Regions from separate parts of the Stenotrophomonas sp. UBA7606 genome, predicted to be linked through region 1. Evidence: predicted binding sites of a transcription regulator. Region 1 holds the regulator's gene; the other holds the start of a gene.
The links. Region 1 encodes FliA, which starts transcription of late flagellar genes. Its sites were predicted from a motif close to TAAAGTTTNNCNNNCNNNGGCCGATAA; they were not measured.
Positions count from the first base shown of each region.

Region 2: B2527_RS18610 (chemotaxis protein) is a predicted target of FliA. The motif match lies at 2,004-2,030, and genes of this name have one in related genera.

Region 1 is NZ_DLJW01000133.1:127,760-139,699, reverse strand. It holds gene B2527_RS19160 (chemotaxis protein CheA) at 82-1,935, opposite strand; gene B2527_RS19155 (protein phosphatase CheZ) at 1,939-2,559, opposite strand; gene cheY (chemotaxis response regulator CheY) at 2,559-2,951, opposite strand; gene B2527_RS19145 (RNA polymerase sigma factor FliA) at 2,964-3,713, opposite strand; gene B2527_RS19140 (MinD/ParA family protein) at 3,710-4,594, opposite strand; gene flhF (flagellar biosynthesis protein FlhF) at 4,581-6,314, opposite strand; gene flhA (flagellar biosynthesis protein FlhA) at 6,455-8,542, opposite strand; gene flhB (flagellar biosynthesis protein FlhB) at 8,560-9,690, opposite strand; gene B2527_RS19120 (putative bifunctional diguanylate cyclase/phosphodiesterase) at 9,857-11,940, opposite strand, start outside.
Region 2 is NZ_DLJW01000133.1:2,339-8,349, forward strand. It holds gene flgC (flagellar basal body rod protein FlgC) at 8-415, opposite strand; gene flgB (flagellar basal body rod protein FlgB) at 426-827, opposite strand; gene B2527_RS18610 (chemotaxis protein) at 1,046-1,996, opposite strand; gene flgA (flagellar basal body P-ring formation chaperone FlgA) at 2,109-2,753, shown strand; gene flgM (flagellar biosynthesis anti-sigma factor FlgM) at 2,817-3,119, shown strand; gene B2527_RS18625 (flagellar protein FlgN) at 3,116-3,454, shown strand; gene B2527_RS18630 (ATP-binding protein) at 3,528-4,748, shown strand; gene B2527_RS18635 (EAL domain-containing protein) at 4,932-6,011, opposite strand, start outside.

The sequences.
Region 1 (11,940 bases):
CCTTCGCGGGGCGCCCTCTCCCGCAGGCGAAAGAGGGGACTGACGGGATCGCGAACGCTGTCGGTGCAATCAGGAGATCGCTCACCCCTGTCCTCCACGCAACCCATCCACATCCAGGATCAGCGCCATGCGGCCATCGCCAATCAGGGTGGCGCCGGCATAGCCCTTGAGGCCGCGCAGGGCGCGGGGCAGGGGCTTGATCACCACTTCCTCGCGGCCGCGCACCTGGTCGACGACCAGGCCAAAACGGGTTTCGCCCATCTGCAGCACCACGATGGTCAGCAGGGTGGACGGGGTGGGCGGAACGCCGAGCCAGTCGCGCAGGTCCACCAGTGCCAGGGTATGGCTCTTGCGGTCCAGCACGGCACGGCCATCGAACCAGCCCAGCGAGGTGGCGGGGGCATGCAATACCTCCATCACACGGGCCAAGGGCAGGGCGTAGACATCGTCGCCGGCCTGCACCAGCAGGGTCGGCAGGATGGCCAGGGTCAGCGGCACGCGGATCAGGAAGCGGCTGCCACGGCCCAGTTCGGACTGGATCTGGATCTGGCCGCTGAGCTCGCGGATGCGCGATTGCACCACGTCCATGCCGACACCACGGCCGGAGATGTCGGTCACCTGCTGCTTGGTCGAGAAACCAGGCAGGAACACCAGGTGCAGGCATTCCTCGCTGCTCAGGCGGGCGGCAGCTTCCGGGTCGATCAGGCCTTTTTCGCGTGCCTTGTTGCGCAGGCGCTCGGGATCGATGCCGGCACCGTCATCCTGCACTTCGATGCTGACGTAGTCGCCTTCCTGCTGGGCAGACAGGCGTACCCGGCCCATCCGCGGCTTGCCCTGTGCTTCGCGCAGGTCGGGGCCTTCCACGCCGTGATCGATGGCGTTGCGGACCAGGTGCACCAAGGGGTCAGCCAGCGCTTCCACCAGGTTGCGGTCCAGCTCGGTGTCGGCGCCGATCAACTCCAGGTCCACTTCCTTCTGCAAGGAGCGGGCGACATCACGCGCCACCTTTGGGAAGCGCGAAAACACCTTGCCCACCGGTTGCATGCGGGTGCGCATCACTGCCGATTGCAGGCGTGCAGTGGCGATGTCCAGGGTGGATACGGCGCGGTCCAGCTCTTCGTCCTTGAGCCGTGTACGCAGTGTCTTGAGCCGATTGCGCGACAGCACCAGTTCGCCGATCAGGTTGACGATCGCGTCCAGCCGTTTGGTATCCACGCGCACCGTGTGCTCGGGCTCGGCGGCTTTCGCGGTGGCAGGTTTGGCTGCAGGTGGTGCTGCGGCTGCGCTGGGCGTGGGCGCGGGCCTGGCGGCCGCCGGCGCGGCGGCAGGTGCCACGGCCGCTGGTGTGCCTGCGCCGGGCGCAGCGCCGGCATGCAGCTTGTCCAGCAAGGCTTCGAACTCGTCCTCGCTGATCAGGTCATCGGCGGCGGTTGTGGCGACAGCGCTTGGCGCGGCCGTGCCGTGCAACTGATCGAGAAGGGCTTCGAATTCATCCTCGCTGATCAGATCACTGCCGGCAGGCGCTGCTGCGGCTTTGACCGGTGCCGGTGAAGGCGCGCTGCCCATGTCGAACTGGGCGATCAATGCGGCCGGCGCATGCCCGGGCTCGGTGCCGGAGGACACCGCGTCGAGCATGGCCTGCAGCCAATCCAGTGATTGCTGGGCGGCGTCGAAATGGTGTGCCAGCAGCTGGCCCTTGCCAGAGCGGGCCATGCCCAAGGCTTCCTCGGCGGCATGGCACAGCTCGACCATCGGCGTGATCGACAAAAAACCGGCACCGCCCTTGAGCGTGTGAAAGCCGCGGAACACGGCATTGAGCTGGTCGGCATCTTCCGGTGCCTGCTCCAGCGTCACCAGCTGCTCGCCGAGTCGATCGAGGATCTCCTGCGCTTCGAGGATGAAATCGGCGGCGATGTCGTCGGCGAACGTGCTCATGGCTTACAGCCCCAGGTCCGACAGCAGGTCGTCGGCGTCATGCTGGGACACGGCGTGGCGGTCCAGGCCGTCCACCGCGGGACCGGCCAGCCCGTTGTTGCGGGCCGGGTCTTCCGGCGGTGGTAGGCCGAGTGCGCCAAAGCCTTCGTGGACGCGCCGGACGATGCCGACAACGCGACGGATGATCTGCCCGGTCAGGTCCTGGTAGCTCTGGGTAAGGGCCACCTCGGTGAGGTTGTGGCGGATGCGGTCCAGGATCTCGCCCTGGTCGGCATTGAGCCCGTCGGCACGCAGGCGCTCGGTCAGCGCACGGCACTCTTCGGCCAGGTCCAGGGTGCGATGGGTGGCCTGTTCGGTCATCTCCACCACGTGGTCCAGGCGCGCGCAGGCGTCGTCCAACTCGCCGGCTTCGCTGGGCACGCTGGGCAGCTCGCCCAGGGCCTGGCCCAGCTCGCGGGCCAGGCGGCCCAGCCCGGCCATCATCGGCTGGGTACGCAGCGCTGCGAGCGCGTCGATTTCCTGGCGCCACGCCGCTTCGTCACCGCTTTCCAGCGCGGCAAGCGCATCCTGCAGGCGTTGCACCAGGGCCGATTTGTCGCTCAGCGATTGCGCCAGATCGTCCATCAGGCGCTCGCTGCCAGGCGTTCGAAGATCTTGCCCAGCTTTTCTTCCAGGGTCTGCGCGGTGAACGGCTTGATGATGTAGCCGTTGACGCCGGCCTGGGCGGCCTCGATGATCTGCTCGCGCTTGGCTTCGGCGGTGACCATCAGCACCGGCAGGGTCTTGAGCTTGGGGTCGGCACGCACGGCCTTGAGCAGCTCGATGCCGGTCATGACCGGCATGTTCCAGTCGGTGACCACGAAATCGAACGGCTGGCTCTGCAGCAGGGCCAGCGCGGCATGCCCGTCCTCGGCTTCGGCGGTGTTGGTGAAGCCCAGGTCGCCGAGCAGGTTCTTGACGATGCGGCGCATGGTCGAGAAATCGTCGACGATCAGGATGCGCATGTTCTTGTTCAAAAGATATTCCTCTTAGTGTTCCTCGAGCCCGGCGTCGGCCGACTCGAAAATCTTCAGCCGCCCACGCAGGCGCAGCATCGCCTGGCCGTGGATCTGGCAAACCCGCGACTCGCTCACACCGAGCACCGCGCCGATCTCTTTCAGGTTCAGTTCCTGCTCGTAGTACAGCGACAGCACCAGCTGCTCGCGCTCGGGCAGCAGGCCGATGGCCTTGCCCAACTCGGCGCCGAACTGGCTGCGTTCAAGCATCTGCTGCGGGGTGGGGCCGCCGGTGGTAGGGGTATCCAGCTCGCCCTGATCCTCGATGCGCGACTCCAGGCTCAGCACCTGGCCACGCGATGCGTCTTCGACCAGACGCATGTATTCGGGCAGCGGCATGTCCATGGCCTGCGCCACTTCGGTGGCGCTGGCAGCACGGCCGGAAGCCTGCTCCAGGCGGCGGATGGTGGCGGCGGCATCGCGGGCACGACGGTGCACCGAACGCGGCACCCAGTCGCCACGGCGGATTTCGTCGATCATCGAGCCACGGATGCGGATGGACGCATAGGTCTCGAACGAGGCGCCCTGCTCGGCGTCGTAGCTGCGCGAGGCTTCGATCAGACCCATCATGCCGGCCTGGATCAGGTCGTCGACCTCGACACTGGCGGGCAGGCGGGCAGCCAGGTGATGAGCGATGCGGCGTACCAGGTCGGCGTGGCGGGCAATGCAGTCATTGGCCGCGTTGCGCTGGACCTCACGGTACTGGGCTGCGGCGTTGTTCATGCGCTCACCTTCTGCTGGAGGATGCGTTCCAGGAAGAACTCGACGCCACCGCGCGGTGCGGTCGGTGCCTGCCAACGGGAGGTGCGGCGTGCGATCTCCTGGATGGCCAGCGCCGCCGGCGCGGACGGGTACAGCTTCACCACCGGCTGCTGGCGCTGCACCGACAGGCGCAGCCAGTCGTCCTGCGGCACGCAGCCCAGGTAGTTCAGCGAGACATCGATGAGGAACTTCTCGCAGACACGCACCAGCTTTTCGTACAGGGCGCGGCCTTCGTTGGGGTCGCGGGCCATGTTGGCCACCACCTGCACGCGGTCCACACCGCGCTCGCGCGAGAGCACCTTGATCAGCGCGTAGGCGTCGGTGATGGAGGCGGGCTCGTCGCAGACCACCACCACGGTGTCCTGCGCGGCCTGGCAGAAGGTCAACACGCTGTCGTTGATGCCGGCGGCAGTGTCGATGATCATCACATCGAGGTCGCGCTCCAGCTCGGAGAACACGTTGACCAGGCCCACGTGCTCGGCCGGCTGCAGCTCGGCCATGTGGCGGCGACCGGAAGCCGCCGGTACCACCAGCACGCCGTTGGGGCCTTCGATGATGACGTCTTCCAGGCTGGCGCGCCCGGCGACCAGGTCGGCCAGGGTGTGCTTGGGCTGCAGGCCGAGCACCACGTCGATGTTGGCCAGGCCCAGGTCGGCGTCCAGCAGCAGGGTGCGTTTGCCCATGCCGGCAAGCGCCACGGCCAGGTTGGCCGAGACGTTCGTTTTGCCCACACCGCCCTTGCCGCCGGTCACCGCGATGGTGCGCACCGGGCCGGCTGGCTCGCGGCGGGTGGCCGACAACGGGAAGGTATTGGTCAGCTTGGCGTACTCACGCGACTGCATTGTTCAACTCCGGGTTGCAGGGCATATCGGCCGCGCGGCGCAAATCTTCAAGGCGAAGTACAAGATTTGCGGCCGAGGCCCGGTACAGGTCTTCCGGCACGTCCTGGCCGTCGGTCACCCAGGTGATCGGCAGGCGGTGGTCCACGGCCACCGACAGGGCCGACCCGAAGCGGCCGGTCTCGTCCAGCTTGGTCAGCACTACCCCTTGCGGGTTGGCGGCGCTGAAGCGGCGCACCACTTCATCCATGTCCTGGAAGCTGGTGTTGGCCGGCAGCACCAGCAGGGTGCGGATCTGGCCGGCGGCACGCAGCCACTGCAGCTGGGCGGTGAGGGCACGGTCGCGCTGGCCCAGGCCGGCGGTGTCGATAAGCACCAGCTTGTAGTCGGCCAGCTTGTGCAGCAGCTGGTTGAGATCGGTGCCGCTGTTGGCCTCGTGCACGGCGATGCCGAGCTGGCGCCCAAAGCCATACAACTGTTCGCGGGCGCCGATGCGCTGGGTGTCGGTGGTGACAAGGGCGACGTCACGTGCGGCGTGGGCTTCGGCAAAGCGCGAGGCCAGCTTGGCGATGGTGGTGGTCTTGCCGGCGCCGGTGGGGCCGACCAGGGCAATGACACCGCCGGTTTCGATCGGATCGCTGGGGGCGATCGGCAGCTTCCTGGAGATCAGCCCCAGCATCAGGCCGCGGGCACGGGTGGGATCGGTATCGGCCGGGATCTGGATGGCGACGTCGCGGGCCAGCCCGGCGTCGAAGCCATACTCGTCCATCAGGTCCAGTGCATTGGCGCGCACCGCACTGCCGCGCAGGCGTTCGTCGGTGAAGCGATTCATCTCGCGCTCGATCAGATGGCGCATGCCGGCTACTTCCTGGCGCAGCTGCAGCAGCTGTTCGTCGTCGCGCGGCGCGGCGGCAACCGCTACCGGGGCGGGAACGGAGGCAAGGGCAGGGGCAGCGACAGGGGCCGGTGCGATGGCAAGCGGGGCAGCGGGCGCGCTGACAGCAACCAGCGGCGGCACGGCGGCGGCAACTGCAGCAGCCACAACCGGTTCCATCGCGGCCGATGCAGCTACGGGCGCGGTGAATTGTGGTGCCTGTGCCTGTACCGGCAGCGGCGGGTCGATCTGGAACTGGGCCCGGCCCTGCGGACGTTCCGCATGGACCGTGGCCGCCGCCGCGTGGGCCGAGAAGCTGACGCTGTCCTCCACCAGTGCTGGGGATTTGACAGCGCTGCCGACGGGACGGAAGGCAGGTACCACCGGCGGCTCGTCGGCGCTGGCCGGCAAGGTGGCGAACACCTGCCGCGCTGCGGTGGCGCTGGGTTCGGCGGCAGGTACCTTGAGCAACGCTGCAAAGCGGCTGCCCGGGGCCAGCTCGATGCTGTTGTCGATGGAGCGGCCAGTGGCCCCCACCGCGGAGCGCGCCAGCGCGGCCACGGCCGACGCGGTGGCCACGACCGGTTCCTGCGCCGGCGCCTTACGACGGGTTACCGCCGCCATGATGGCTTCGGCGGCGCTGCGCGGCTTGGCCGGTGCCGGCGGTGCCGGGCGGGTGGCTTCCAGCGCCTGCTGCACTGCGGTTTCGTCGTAGTACGCGGCCGCCACGATCTCGACGCCTTCCTCGATCCGGCGGTTGGACAGGATCACGGCGTCAGGCCCATGTTCCTTGCGGACCAGGTTCATGGCGGTGCGCATGTCGGCGGCGACGAAACGTTTGATCTTCATGTTCTGGTACCGGGAGTGGGGCTGCGGCGAAGGCGTGGCGTTGGCGATGTGGAACATGGCGTGGCGGGCTCCTTCGTGCGCGGTTGTTGCGGGATCGGGTCAGGTGTCTGTTTTCTGTCGCGTTGCCGGTGGGCCGCGCCTCAGCTGATCGTGCCGACCAGCTTCAGGCGCTTGTCCTCCGGCACCTCGCTGTAGGCCAGGACCGACAGCGACGGCACGCTATGTCGGACCAGGCGCGCCAGCGCGGCGCGGACCGGCGCCGGTACCAGCACGACCGCGGGCTCGTTGCGGGCCTCCTGCTTGCCGACGCAGTCGGCAAGACTCTGGTGGAGGCGTTCGGCGAGACCGGGTTCCAGTGCGGCACCATTGCCTTGCGTGGACTCCTGCAAAACCCGTTCCAATTGCGGGTTGAGCGTGAATACCGGCAGCTCCGGCGACATCCCGGCGATCTCCTGCACGATGAAGCGGCCCAGCGCATTGCGCACGGCGGCGGTAAGCGCCGTCGGGTCCTGGGTGACCGGTGCGGTTTCCACCAGCGCCTCGGCGATCTTGCGCAGCTGGCGTACCGGGATGCGCTCCACCAGCAGGTTCTGCAGCACGCGCGCCACGGTGGACAGCGGCAAGGCCTTGGGCGAGAGATCCTCTGCCAGCTTGGGCGCAGTCTTGGCGAGGGTGGCCAGCAACTGCTGCACTTCTTCGTGGCCCAGCAACTCCGGCGCGTGCTCGCGGATCAGGTGCGACAGGTGGGTGGCAATGACGGTGGCCGGATCAACCACCGTATAGCCCAGCGATTCGGCCTGGGCGCGCTGATGGGGTTGGATCCAGGTGGCATCCAGGCCGAATGCCGGATCCTTGCCGGCAATGCCGTCCAGCTTGCCCATGGCGCTGCCCGGGTCCAGCGCCAGTTCGCGGTCGGGATGGATGTCGGCGGTGGCTACCGGTACCCCGTGCACCAGCAGACGGTAGCTGCTGGCCTGCAGTTCCAGGTTGTCGCGGATGTGCACCGGCGGGATCAGGAAGCCCAGGTCCTGGGTGAGCTTGCGCCGTACCCCCTTGATGCGTGCCATCAACTCGCCGCCCTGGGCCTTGTCGACCAGCGGGATGAGCCGGTAACCGACCTCCAGCCCCAACGGATCCACCGGGCGCAGTTCGTCCCAGCTCAGTTCGGCGGTCGGCGCCGGTTGCGGCTGGCCCAGTGCATTGAGGGTACCCTCCGCGGCAGTGCTGGCTGCCGCCGCCTTGCTGGCGGATTCGGCAACATCGCGCTTCCAGAACTTCCAGGCCAGGAAGCCGAGCACGGCGGCCAGGCTGAGGAAGGCCAGGTTGGGCATGCCCGGCACCAGGCCGACCAGACCGATGATGCCGGCGGCGATGGCCAGCGCACGGTACTGGCCGAACACCTGGCCCATCATCGCCTGGCTCATGTCCTGTGAGCGCGAGGCGCGCGTGACCAGCATGGCCACCGCACTGGACACCAGCAGGGCCGGCAGCTGTGCCACCAGGCCGTCACCGATGGAAAGCAGGGTATAGGTGGCGGCAGCATCGCCGAACGGCATGCCGTGCTGCATCACGCCCACGGCCAAGCCGCCAAGCATGTTGATGAACAGGATCAGGATGCCGGCAATGGCATCACCGCGGATGAACTTGCTGGCGCCGTCCATCGCGCCGTAGAAGTCGGCTTCCTCGCGGACTTCCTCGCGGCGCAGCTTGGCTTCCTCGCGCGTCAGCAAACCGGCGTTGAGGTCGGCGTCGATCGCCATCTGCTTGCCGGGCATGGCATCCAGAATGAAGCGGGCAGTCACTTCCGACACGCGGCCGGCACCCTTGGTGATCACCACGAAGTTGATGATGGTCAGGATGGCGAACACCACGATGCCGACCGCGTAGTTGCCGCCGATGACGAACTCGCCGAAGGCGGCAATCACCTTGCCCGCGGCCTCATGGCCGTCTTGGCCGTTGAGCAGGATGACGCGGGTGGAGGCCACGTTCAGTGCCAGGCGCAGCATGGTGGTGACCAGCAGCACGATGGGGAAAATGGTGAAATCCAGTGGCCGCTTCACATACACCACGGCCAGCAGCACCATCAACGAGATGGCGATGTTGAGGCTGAACAAGGCATCCAGCACCGGCGGGGCCAGCGGCACCACCACCATGGCCAGCAGGGCAAGCACGATCAGCGGAGCGCCGATGCCCTGGCGCAGCATTTCCAGCAGGCGGCGGGCGGACATGCCGTTGGCGGCGTTGCTCATGGCTGTGCCCCCTTGGCGAATTCCTCAACCTCGAGGGAAGGCAGCTGGGGCATCGGGCCGGTACGCCACTGGCGTAGCTGGTAGACGTAGGACAGGACCTGGGCGACGGCCGAATACAGTCTCACGGGGATTTCCTTGCCGAGTTGGCTCTCCCGATACAAGGCGCGTGCCAAAGGCGGGGCAGAGACGATGGCGACCTTGTTGCCGTCGGCCACCTGGCGGATGCGCAGGGCCAGTTCGTCCACGCCGCGGGCCACCACGGTGGGGGCATTCATGCGCCCGCTTTCGTACTTCAGGGCAACCGCGTAGTGGGTGGGGTTGACCAGCACCACGTCCGCGCTGGGCACCGCTTCCATCATCCGTCGCTGCGAAAGCTGCATCTGCATCTGCCGGATGCGGCCCTTCACTTCCGGGCTGCCTTCGCTTTCCTTCAGCTCGCGGCGCAGCTCCTCGCGGGTCATTTTCAATTTCCGCAGCCAGTTCCACTTCTGGTACGGCGCGTCAATGGCGGCCAGCAGCGCCATGGCGCCAGCGGTAGCCAGCAGCAGCTTGAGGGTGAAACCCAGGCCGTGGCCGATGGCCGATTCCAGTGGCTGGTGCAGCAACCCGCGCAGGGCCTGCGCGCCTTGCCACAGGCACAGGCCGGCGGCCGTGCCGACAAAGGCCACCCGCAACAGGGATTTGACCAGCTCGGCCAGGGCTTCCGGCCCGACCAGGCGCTTGAATCCGGTCATCGGATTCAGGCGGTTGAGGTCGGGCATCAGCGCCTTGTTGGAAAAGCGCAGGCCGCCCATCAGCACCGGGGCGATGAAGCCGGCGCCCACGCAGATCAGCAGCAGCGGGCTGAAAGCCAGCATCAACCTGAGCAGCATCCAGCCAGCGTGGCCGAACAGTGCATTGGGGGTGTCGAGAAGGGCAGGGTCGGGGGAAAGCGCGGCCCTCATCCACTCCCGGGCCGAGCCGCCCATGCTGCCGGACAGGGCATACAGCCCCACCACCGCGGCGACGAAAACGGCGGCGGTCGCCAGCTCACGGGAGCGGGGGATATTGCCTTGTTCGCGGGCCTCGCGCAGACGTTTTTCGGTGGGAAGTTCGGTTTTTTCCCCGGCCTGTTCGTTTTCGGACATTGCACGGCTTGGATGAGGGTGTCATCGAAGCGGTGCAAGAACCATTCCACTTGGCCGATGCCGGGTGGGCACGGTGTCGACCGCTGAGCCGATATGCCAGCGGCGGCCGGTTTGCAGGGTAGCCGGGCATTGACAGCTTCACAGCCAGCGCAGCCGCTAACCTGGTTCAGAGGGGATCGGCCGCCCCTTGCAGCGATGTCAGCCGGGCATCCAGTGCTGCCTGGCGGGCATCGCCGCTGTGCAGGCGCATGAAGTTCTCGGCGCTCACCGGGCGGCCCAGCAGGTAGCCCTGCAGGTGATCACAGCCCAGCCGTTCCACATAGGCGCGCTGCCCCGGGGTCTCGATACCTTCGGCAACCACCTGCAGGTTGAGGGCGTGAGCCAGGGCGACGATGGCCGACACGATGACCACGTCCTCGTCGCTTTCCTCAAGCGAGACGACGAAAGCGGGGTCGATCTTGATTTCGGTGGCAGGCAACCGCTTGAGGTGCAGCAGGCTGGAGTGGCCGGTACCGAAATCATCGATGGAGATGCCCACCCCCAGTCCGGCCAGGCTGCGCAGCACGTTGATGGCGTTGTCGGTATCGCGCATCACCGCGCCTTCGCTGATCTCCAGGATCAGCCGCGCGGGGGCCAGCTCGCTGTGCTGCAACGCATGGCGCACGTCCTCCAGCAGCTTCTGCGAGCCCAGTTGGCGGCCCGACAGGTTGACCGAGATGCGCCAGTTGTCATGCCCTGCGTCCTGCCAGCTGCGCATCTGCCGGCAGGCTTCTTCAAGGACCCAGGCGCCGAGGGTTTCGATAAGGCCATTGTGTTCGCCCAGGCGGATGATGCGTTCGGGGGGTATGTAGCCATGCTCGGGGTGGCGCCAGCGGATCAGCGCCTCGGCACCGCTGATGCGGCCGCTGTTGGCGTGCACGCGTGGCTGGTAGTGCAGGAACAGCTGCGATGTGCCGATGGCCTTGCGCAGATCCTCCAGCAGGCGCGCATCCTGTTCGGCGGTATCGTTCATCCAGTCGGCGAACATGACATGACTGTTGCGCCCGGACTGCTTGGCACAGCGCATGGCGGTTTCCGCCATGGCCACCAGCTGCGGTGCGGTCACGCCGCCGCCGCTGTGGACGACCACACCCAGGCTGCCGGTCATGCGCAGGTCACGGCCGGCCACCCGCACCGAATTGACGGCCAGGATGATGCGCTCGCACTGCGCATCGATATCGGCCGGGATGGAAAGCGCACTGGCAATCACGAACTGGTCGCCGCCCATTCGGCCTACCAGGTCCTCGGCCGGCAGCAACTGACGCAGGCGTTCGGATATATCGACCAGCACCGCGTCGCCGGTCTGCGCGCCGAAGGTGCCGTTGATGTGTCGGAACCCGTCCATGTCGATCGACATCACCACGAACGCGTTGTCGTCTTCGATCATCTGCTCGATGCGTTCGTGCACCAGCTGCCGGTTGGGCAGGCGGGTCAGGGCATCGTGCTGGCTGGCGTGGAACAGCTCCTTGCGGGCATCGTCCAGCGACGCCGCCAACATCGAGTTGCGCAGGTGCAGCAGGCGTGCCTGCATGCGCTGCTCGAACAGCGAGATCGTCAGCACGACAGCCATCACGCCCACGGTCAGCAGTACCACGCAGGCAGCCAGCCATTCGGTAGGTACGCCCCCTTCGCCGGCGGCACCACATACAGCGCCTTCCGGAAACTGCGCGGCGGCCATGCCGGTGTAGTGCATGCCTACGATGGCCAGGCCCATGACCGCCGCCGCGACCAGGCGCGGCGGCAGCGCGTACTCGGCGGTGCGCAGGCGGAAGGCGATATACAGCGCGCTCCAGGAGGCGGCCACCGCAATCACGATGGACAGCACGAACCAGAGGCGGTCGTACTGGATATCCGGCTGCATGCGCAGGGCGGCCATGCCCACGTAGTGCATCCAGGCAATGCCCAGGCCCATCAGCAGGGCGCCCAGTGCCAGGCGCAGGTGGGGCAGGGTGGGGCGGGAGACCAGCCACAGGGCGAAAATCGATGCTGCGATGGCGACCAGCAGCGACTGCAGGGTCAGCCACAGGTCGTAACCCAGCGGGATGGGCAGGCGGAAGGCAAGCATGCCCACGAAATGCATGGACCAGATGCCGCAGCCCATGGCCACACCACCGGCCAGCAGCCAACGTGCGGCGGTACGTCGCGGTTGCGTGGCGGTAACCCGGGACGCCATGTCCAGTGCCGTGAACGAGGCAAGGATGGCAACCAGGA
Region 2 (6,011 bases), 130 kb from region 1:
GCGGGCCTCAGCGGCCCATCGTCAAGGTGGCCAGGGCCAGTTCCTTGGCGGTGCTGAGCATCTCCACGCCAGCCTGGTAGTTACGCGAGGTGGAAATCAGGTTGACCATCTGTGCCACCGGGTCCACGTCGGGCGAGTACACGTAGCCATCGCCATCGGCCAGTGGATGATTGGGCTCGTAGCGCTTGATCGGCGGGGCATCGCTCTGCGCGATTTCCTTGACCTGCACGCCGGTCAGGTTGGGGTCGTTACGGCTGGTGACGGCCTGGAAGATCGGCTCCAGCGGCTTGTAGACCGCCTCGGGTGAGCCGGCGATGGAATCGGCATTGGACAGGTTGGAGGCAATGGTGCTCATGCGCACCGACTGCGCCTGCAGCGCCGAGCCAGCGATATCGAAGATGGGCAGGTTGCTCATGGGCGTTCCCTTACTGGCCGGTGATGGCGGTCAACATGGTCTTGACCTTGGATTCGACGAAGCTCAGCGAGGCGCGGTACTCCAGCGCGGCGCGGCCATAGGCGGCGCGTTCGGTATCCGGGTCGACGGTGTTGCCGTCCAGGCTGGGCTGAACCCCGGCCCGCAATATCTGGAACGGGTTGAGGCCGTCAGGGCTGGCGATGGCGTAGTGCTGCTCGGCGGTGGCGGTCAGGGCGCCGCTGCCAGCCACGCCCTGGGCCTGGCGCAGGGCGGCGTCAAAGTCCAGGTCGCGGGCCTTGTAGCCGGGGGTGTCGGCATTGCTCAGGTTGCTGGCAATCAGCTTCATGCGCTGCTCGCGCAGTGGCATTGCCTGGGCATGGACGCCCAGATAGTCGGAAATCAGGTTGGCCATGCGCCACCTCCCACGGATCGTTGCCGTGAGCGGTGCAAGCCGCGTGCCAGAACAGCGCCGGCCCGAAAGGTAGTGCCGAGCCATGCTCGGCAGGGGCTTTACAGGCCAACCGGCCAATCCCGACCCATGCTCGGCAGAGACCGACCAGCAGCCAGCCCCGAGCGACCCCAGCCCGAAGGCAGCGACGCCGGGGCATCCAGGCCGCCCGCGCCGGAAACTCAGGCGTACTGCGCCTCGGCAACCTCGCGTAGCCGGTGCAGTACGAAATCGGCCAGCTCGTGCGGGCTGTACTTGGCCACGAAGGCGTTGGCGCCCACGCGCTCCACCATGGCGTTGTTGAATACGCCTGACAAGGAGGTGTGCAGCAGCACGAACAGCCCCGCCAGCCCCGGATGGCGGCGGATTTCCGTCGTCAGGGTGTAACCGTCCATCGCCGGCATCTCGATATCGGAGATCACCATGGCGTAGCGCTCGGCCGGGTTCTCCCCGGCCGCATGGATCTGCAGCAGGTGCTCCAGCGCCTGCTTGCCGTCGGACAGCAGGGTCGCATTGACCCCCAGCTGATCCAGCACGCTGCGGATCTGCTGACGCGCAACCCGCGAATCATCCACCACCAGTACCTGCATGGGCGGGGCGTCGGCCGGCAGCGCCATCGATGGGTCGAGCACGGCCTCGCTGCGCAGCTGGGCGATATCGGCCAGCACGCTTTCCACGTCGATCACCTGGATCAGCTCGCCCTGGAAACGGGTAACCGCGGTGAGGTAGGTCGATTCGGCGCCCAGCTCCGGCGGCGGGTGGATGTCCTCCACCGCGATGTTCACGATGCGCTCGACACCGCTGACCAGGAACCCCTGCACCGAACGGTTGAACTCGGTGACCACCAGGTAGCCGGGGGCGGTGTCGGCCTCCGGCTCGCGCTCCGGGTGGCCGATGGCCAGGCCCAGGTCCAGCACCGGCACCGATCGCCCGCGGACGTCGGCAACACCGGCAAACTGCGCGGGCAGGCCGGGCACCTGGAACAGGGAGGGGCGGCGCAGCACTTCCTGTACCTTGAACACGTTCACGCCAAAAAGCTGACGGCCGCCGAGGCGGAACAACAGCAATGCCAGCCGGTTGTGGCCGGCCAGACGGGTGCGCTGGTCAATACGGTTGAGCAGGTCTTGTGACATGCAGACGGTATCGGCGGCGGGGGCCGACAACTTGAGTGCCGTCGCGACCGCGGGTTTGGCACAGCCCTTGCCTGTGTATCGGCAGGTTCGAGCTGATCGGTTGCCATTGCGTATGCGCCTGTTCCTTCTCTTGTGTCTGTTGTCGCCGCTGGCTGCGTTGGCCATGGCCTTCCAGCCGGTGGAGAGCATCCGTGCCGCAGCGCTGACCACGCTGGCCCCGGGCGAGGAAGGAGAGGCCGGCGTGGACGCTGGGCTGCGGCTGCCGGCCTGTCCGGTAGCCCTGCAGGCCAGGGCCACTGCCAACACCACCGTTGAGGTTGCCTGCCCGCAGGCTGGGGGCTGGCGCCTGTTCGTGCCGGTCAAGGTGCGCCGCGAGCAGGGCGTGTTGGTGTTGAACCGTGGTGTGGCCGCTGGAGAAACCCTGGGTCTGGCCGATATAAGTACGGTGAAGCGTGATACCGCCCGCATCGCCGGCGCCGTGCTGTCGCAGCCCGATGCTGCAGTCGGCCGGGTGGCCAGGCGTGCCCTTGCCGCCGGCAGCCTGCTGTCAGCCAACGACCTGGTGGCCCCGCGCATTGTCCGCCGCGGTGACAGCGTGGCACTGGTGGCCCGCCGTGGCGGGGTTGAGGTGCGGATGGCGGGCAAGGCCCTGGGGGACGCCGGGGAGGGGGAGCGGGTGTCGGTGGAGAACCTTTCATCACGGCGGGTGATGCAGGGTGTGGCCACCTCCACCGGCGATGTGCTGGTCAGTCGCTGAAAGCCCTAAAGAACCCTCGGCCGCGGCCGTTATAGTTTTCGTACAGAATCAGGACTCCATCACATGAGCCAGAAAATCGACGGTGGTATTGCAGCCGCAACCCAGTTGCGCAGCGTCGCGATCAACACCAAGGTGGCCGCCGCCGGTGAAGCCAAGGCCCAGGCCGTGGCATCGGCCGACAGCGTGCGCCTGACCGGCGAAGCCACCCAGTTGCAGGCGGTGCAGCGCGAGTTGTCGGCGGCCCCGGCCATCGACCCGGCCCGGGTCCAGGCCGTGCGCGAGGCGTTGGAGAACGGCAGCTACAAGATCAATCCGGACGCAATCGCGTCGCGCATGCTGGATCTGGACCAGCAGCTGCAGGGATGAACCTGAGCATGGGCGATCCGCTGGAGCGGCTGAGCGATGCGCTGGATGGCGAGCAGCGGGCGCTGATCGAACACGACGTGGCGGCGCTGGTCGCGGCCACCGGCAAAAAGCTGGAGGCCCTGCGCGAACTGGAACGGCAGCCGCCGCTGCACAATGCCGACCGCCTGAAGGAACTGGCCGAACGCAACCACGCCAACGGCGTGCTGCTGGCCCGGCGCCGCCGTGAGGTCAACTGGGCCTTGCGCCAGCTTGGCCGCAGCGAGGCAGCCCCGTCCTATGACGCCAAGGGCCAGGCCCAGACCGTGCACGCGCGGCGGCCCTTGGCCGTGGCCTGATCGGGCGCGGGCAACGCAGTCCGCATTCATCCCGCTATAGTGGCAGCCCCCACCTTTGCTGTGCCGGCTGCCCGTGAACGCATCAGATTATTCTTCGCTAGCCCCCATTCCATCGGCCGCCACCCTGCGCGCGTTGGGCGAACGGGTGCAGCACGGCATGTTGGTGTTCAATGGCCGCTTCGAGGTCAGCATGGCCAATGGCTTGGCCCGCCAGCTGTTTGGCGCACAGGCTGCCAGCGTTGCCAATCTGGCCCGCGAGCTGGAAACACTGCTGCCACCTTTCGCCTTGCCGCAGGCCCGCGAGACCGGCAACTGGACCGGTAGCCTGCCGGTGGGCGAGCGGGTCATCACCGTGCACCTGCACCACCACGCCGATGCCGGTGGCGACGCCTATCTGGCGCTGTTCCAGCATGTCGACGGGCCGGAAGACTACGAACGCGAGCTGCAACAACGCCATGCCGAACTCCGCCAGGCCTACCTGCGATTGAACGGCGCGCAGGAAAAATTGCTGCAATCGGAAAAAATGGCCTCGATCGGCCAGTTGGCGGCAGGCGTGGCGCATGAGATCAACAACCCGATCGGCTACGTGCATTCCAACCTGGGCAGCCTGCAGGAATACCTGCGCAGCCTGTTCACGGTGATCGAGGCTTATGAGCGCGCCTTGCGTGCGCCCGACCCCAAGGCCTTGATCGCGGAAATCGACGATATCCGCAACCGCCTGGACATCGATTTCATCAGCCGTGACCTGCCACAGCTGATGGCCGAGTCGCGCGAAGGCATCGAGCGCGTGACCCGTATCGTGCGTGACCTGAAGGACTTCTCCTATTCCGGGCGCGATGAGTCGTGGAAGCTGGTGGACCTGCATGCAGGCCTGGAATCCACCATCAACATCATCTGGAACGAGCTCAAGTACAAGGTCACCCTGGAGCGCCGTTATGGCGAGCTGCCGATGATCGAGTGCTTGCCGTCGGAACTGAACCAGGTCTACATGAACCTGCTGCTCAATGCCGGCCACGCCATTGCCGACCGCGGCAACATCATTGTCAGCACCGGCGTCGACGGTGATGAGGTGTGGGTGGAGTTCCAGGACAACGGTGCCGGTATTTCGCCGGAACTGCGCCAGCGCATCTTCGACCCGTTCTTCACCACCAAACCGGTGGGCAGCGGCACCGGGCTGGGCCTGTCGATCTCCTACGGCATCATCAACAAGCACCATGGTCGCATCGACCTGGACAGTACCGTCGGCGCGGGCTCGCGCTTCCGCATTGTCCTGCCCATCCGCCAGCCCAAGTGACCCCGGCGGCAGGCCCGGTGCAAGCGGCCGAACGGCAGCGGATCTGCGCCCCTTGGTCGCTGCGGTGACGGCCATCCCGCGTCCGCAGGTCGGCAGCGGGGGGCGCAGATCGCTATCTGCACAAGTGCGCGGTTGGCGTTGCGGCATACCCCGTGCTACAGGGTTGTGCCTCCGCCGGCTTGCTCAGACGGGGCTTACGCCCTGCTTTTCATCGTGGGTGCGGAAAGCCTGGCGTATGTGCTCGCGCAGCTCGTCGTCGTTCCAGGGTTTGGTCAGGAAACGGTAGATGGCGCCGCGGTTGATTGCATCGGTGACGGTGTTCAGATCGGTGTAGCCGGACAGCACCAGGCGGATGGTGTCCGGGTAGAGCATCTTCACCCGGCCCAGGAACTCGGTGCCGCTCATGTCGCTCATGCGCTGGTCGGACAGGATCACCTGCACATCGTTGATGGCCAGCAGGTCAAAGGCATCGCGCACATTGCCCGCCGCCAGGATCCGGTAGCCGTCACGGCGGAACAGGCGTACCAGCGAGCGCAGTACGTTTTCCTCATCATCCAGCAGCAGCAAGGTGCGATCCGGGCGGGTTTCGGCAAACGCCTCCGGGCGCAGATAGCGCCGGCGCAGGGTCATGCCGGCTGCATCCGCCGACATCGGCTCGCCGAACAGGTAGCCCTGGAAGACGTCGCAGTCATTGCGCCGCAAAAAGCCCAACTGGGCCTGCGACTCGACGCCGTTGGCGATGACGGTCATGCCCAGCTGGTGGCCCATGGCGATGATCGCGCGGCTGATCGCCGCCTCGCGGTTGGCGGCCGGCGCGCTCTTGATGAAGGTGCGGTCGATCTTGAGCTTGTCCACCGGATAGCGCACCAGCGCACTGAGGCTGGAATCGCCGGTGCCGAAGTTGTCCAGGCACAGGCTGATGCCCTCGTTGCGCAGGTTGGCCAGGGTTTCGTGGACGAAGTTGACGTTGTTGGTCAACGCGCTCTCGTTGATCTCCAGGGTCAACATGCGCGCCGGTACGCCGATGGACTGCAGCATGGCCATCACCTCGGTGAAGAAGTTCGGCCGCAGCAGCTGCAGGGTGGAAACATTGACCGCGACGTTGAAATCCTCGAAACCCTGGTCACGCCAGGCCCTGGCCTGGCGCAAGGTCATCTCCAGCACCCAAGCGCCGATCTGCACGATGATGCCCAAGCGTTCGGCGGTACGCATGAAACGCTCGGGCACCAGCATGCCCAGCGTCGGTGATTGCCAGCGCAGCAG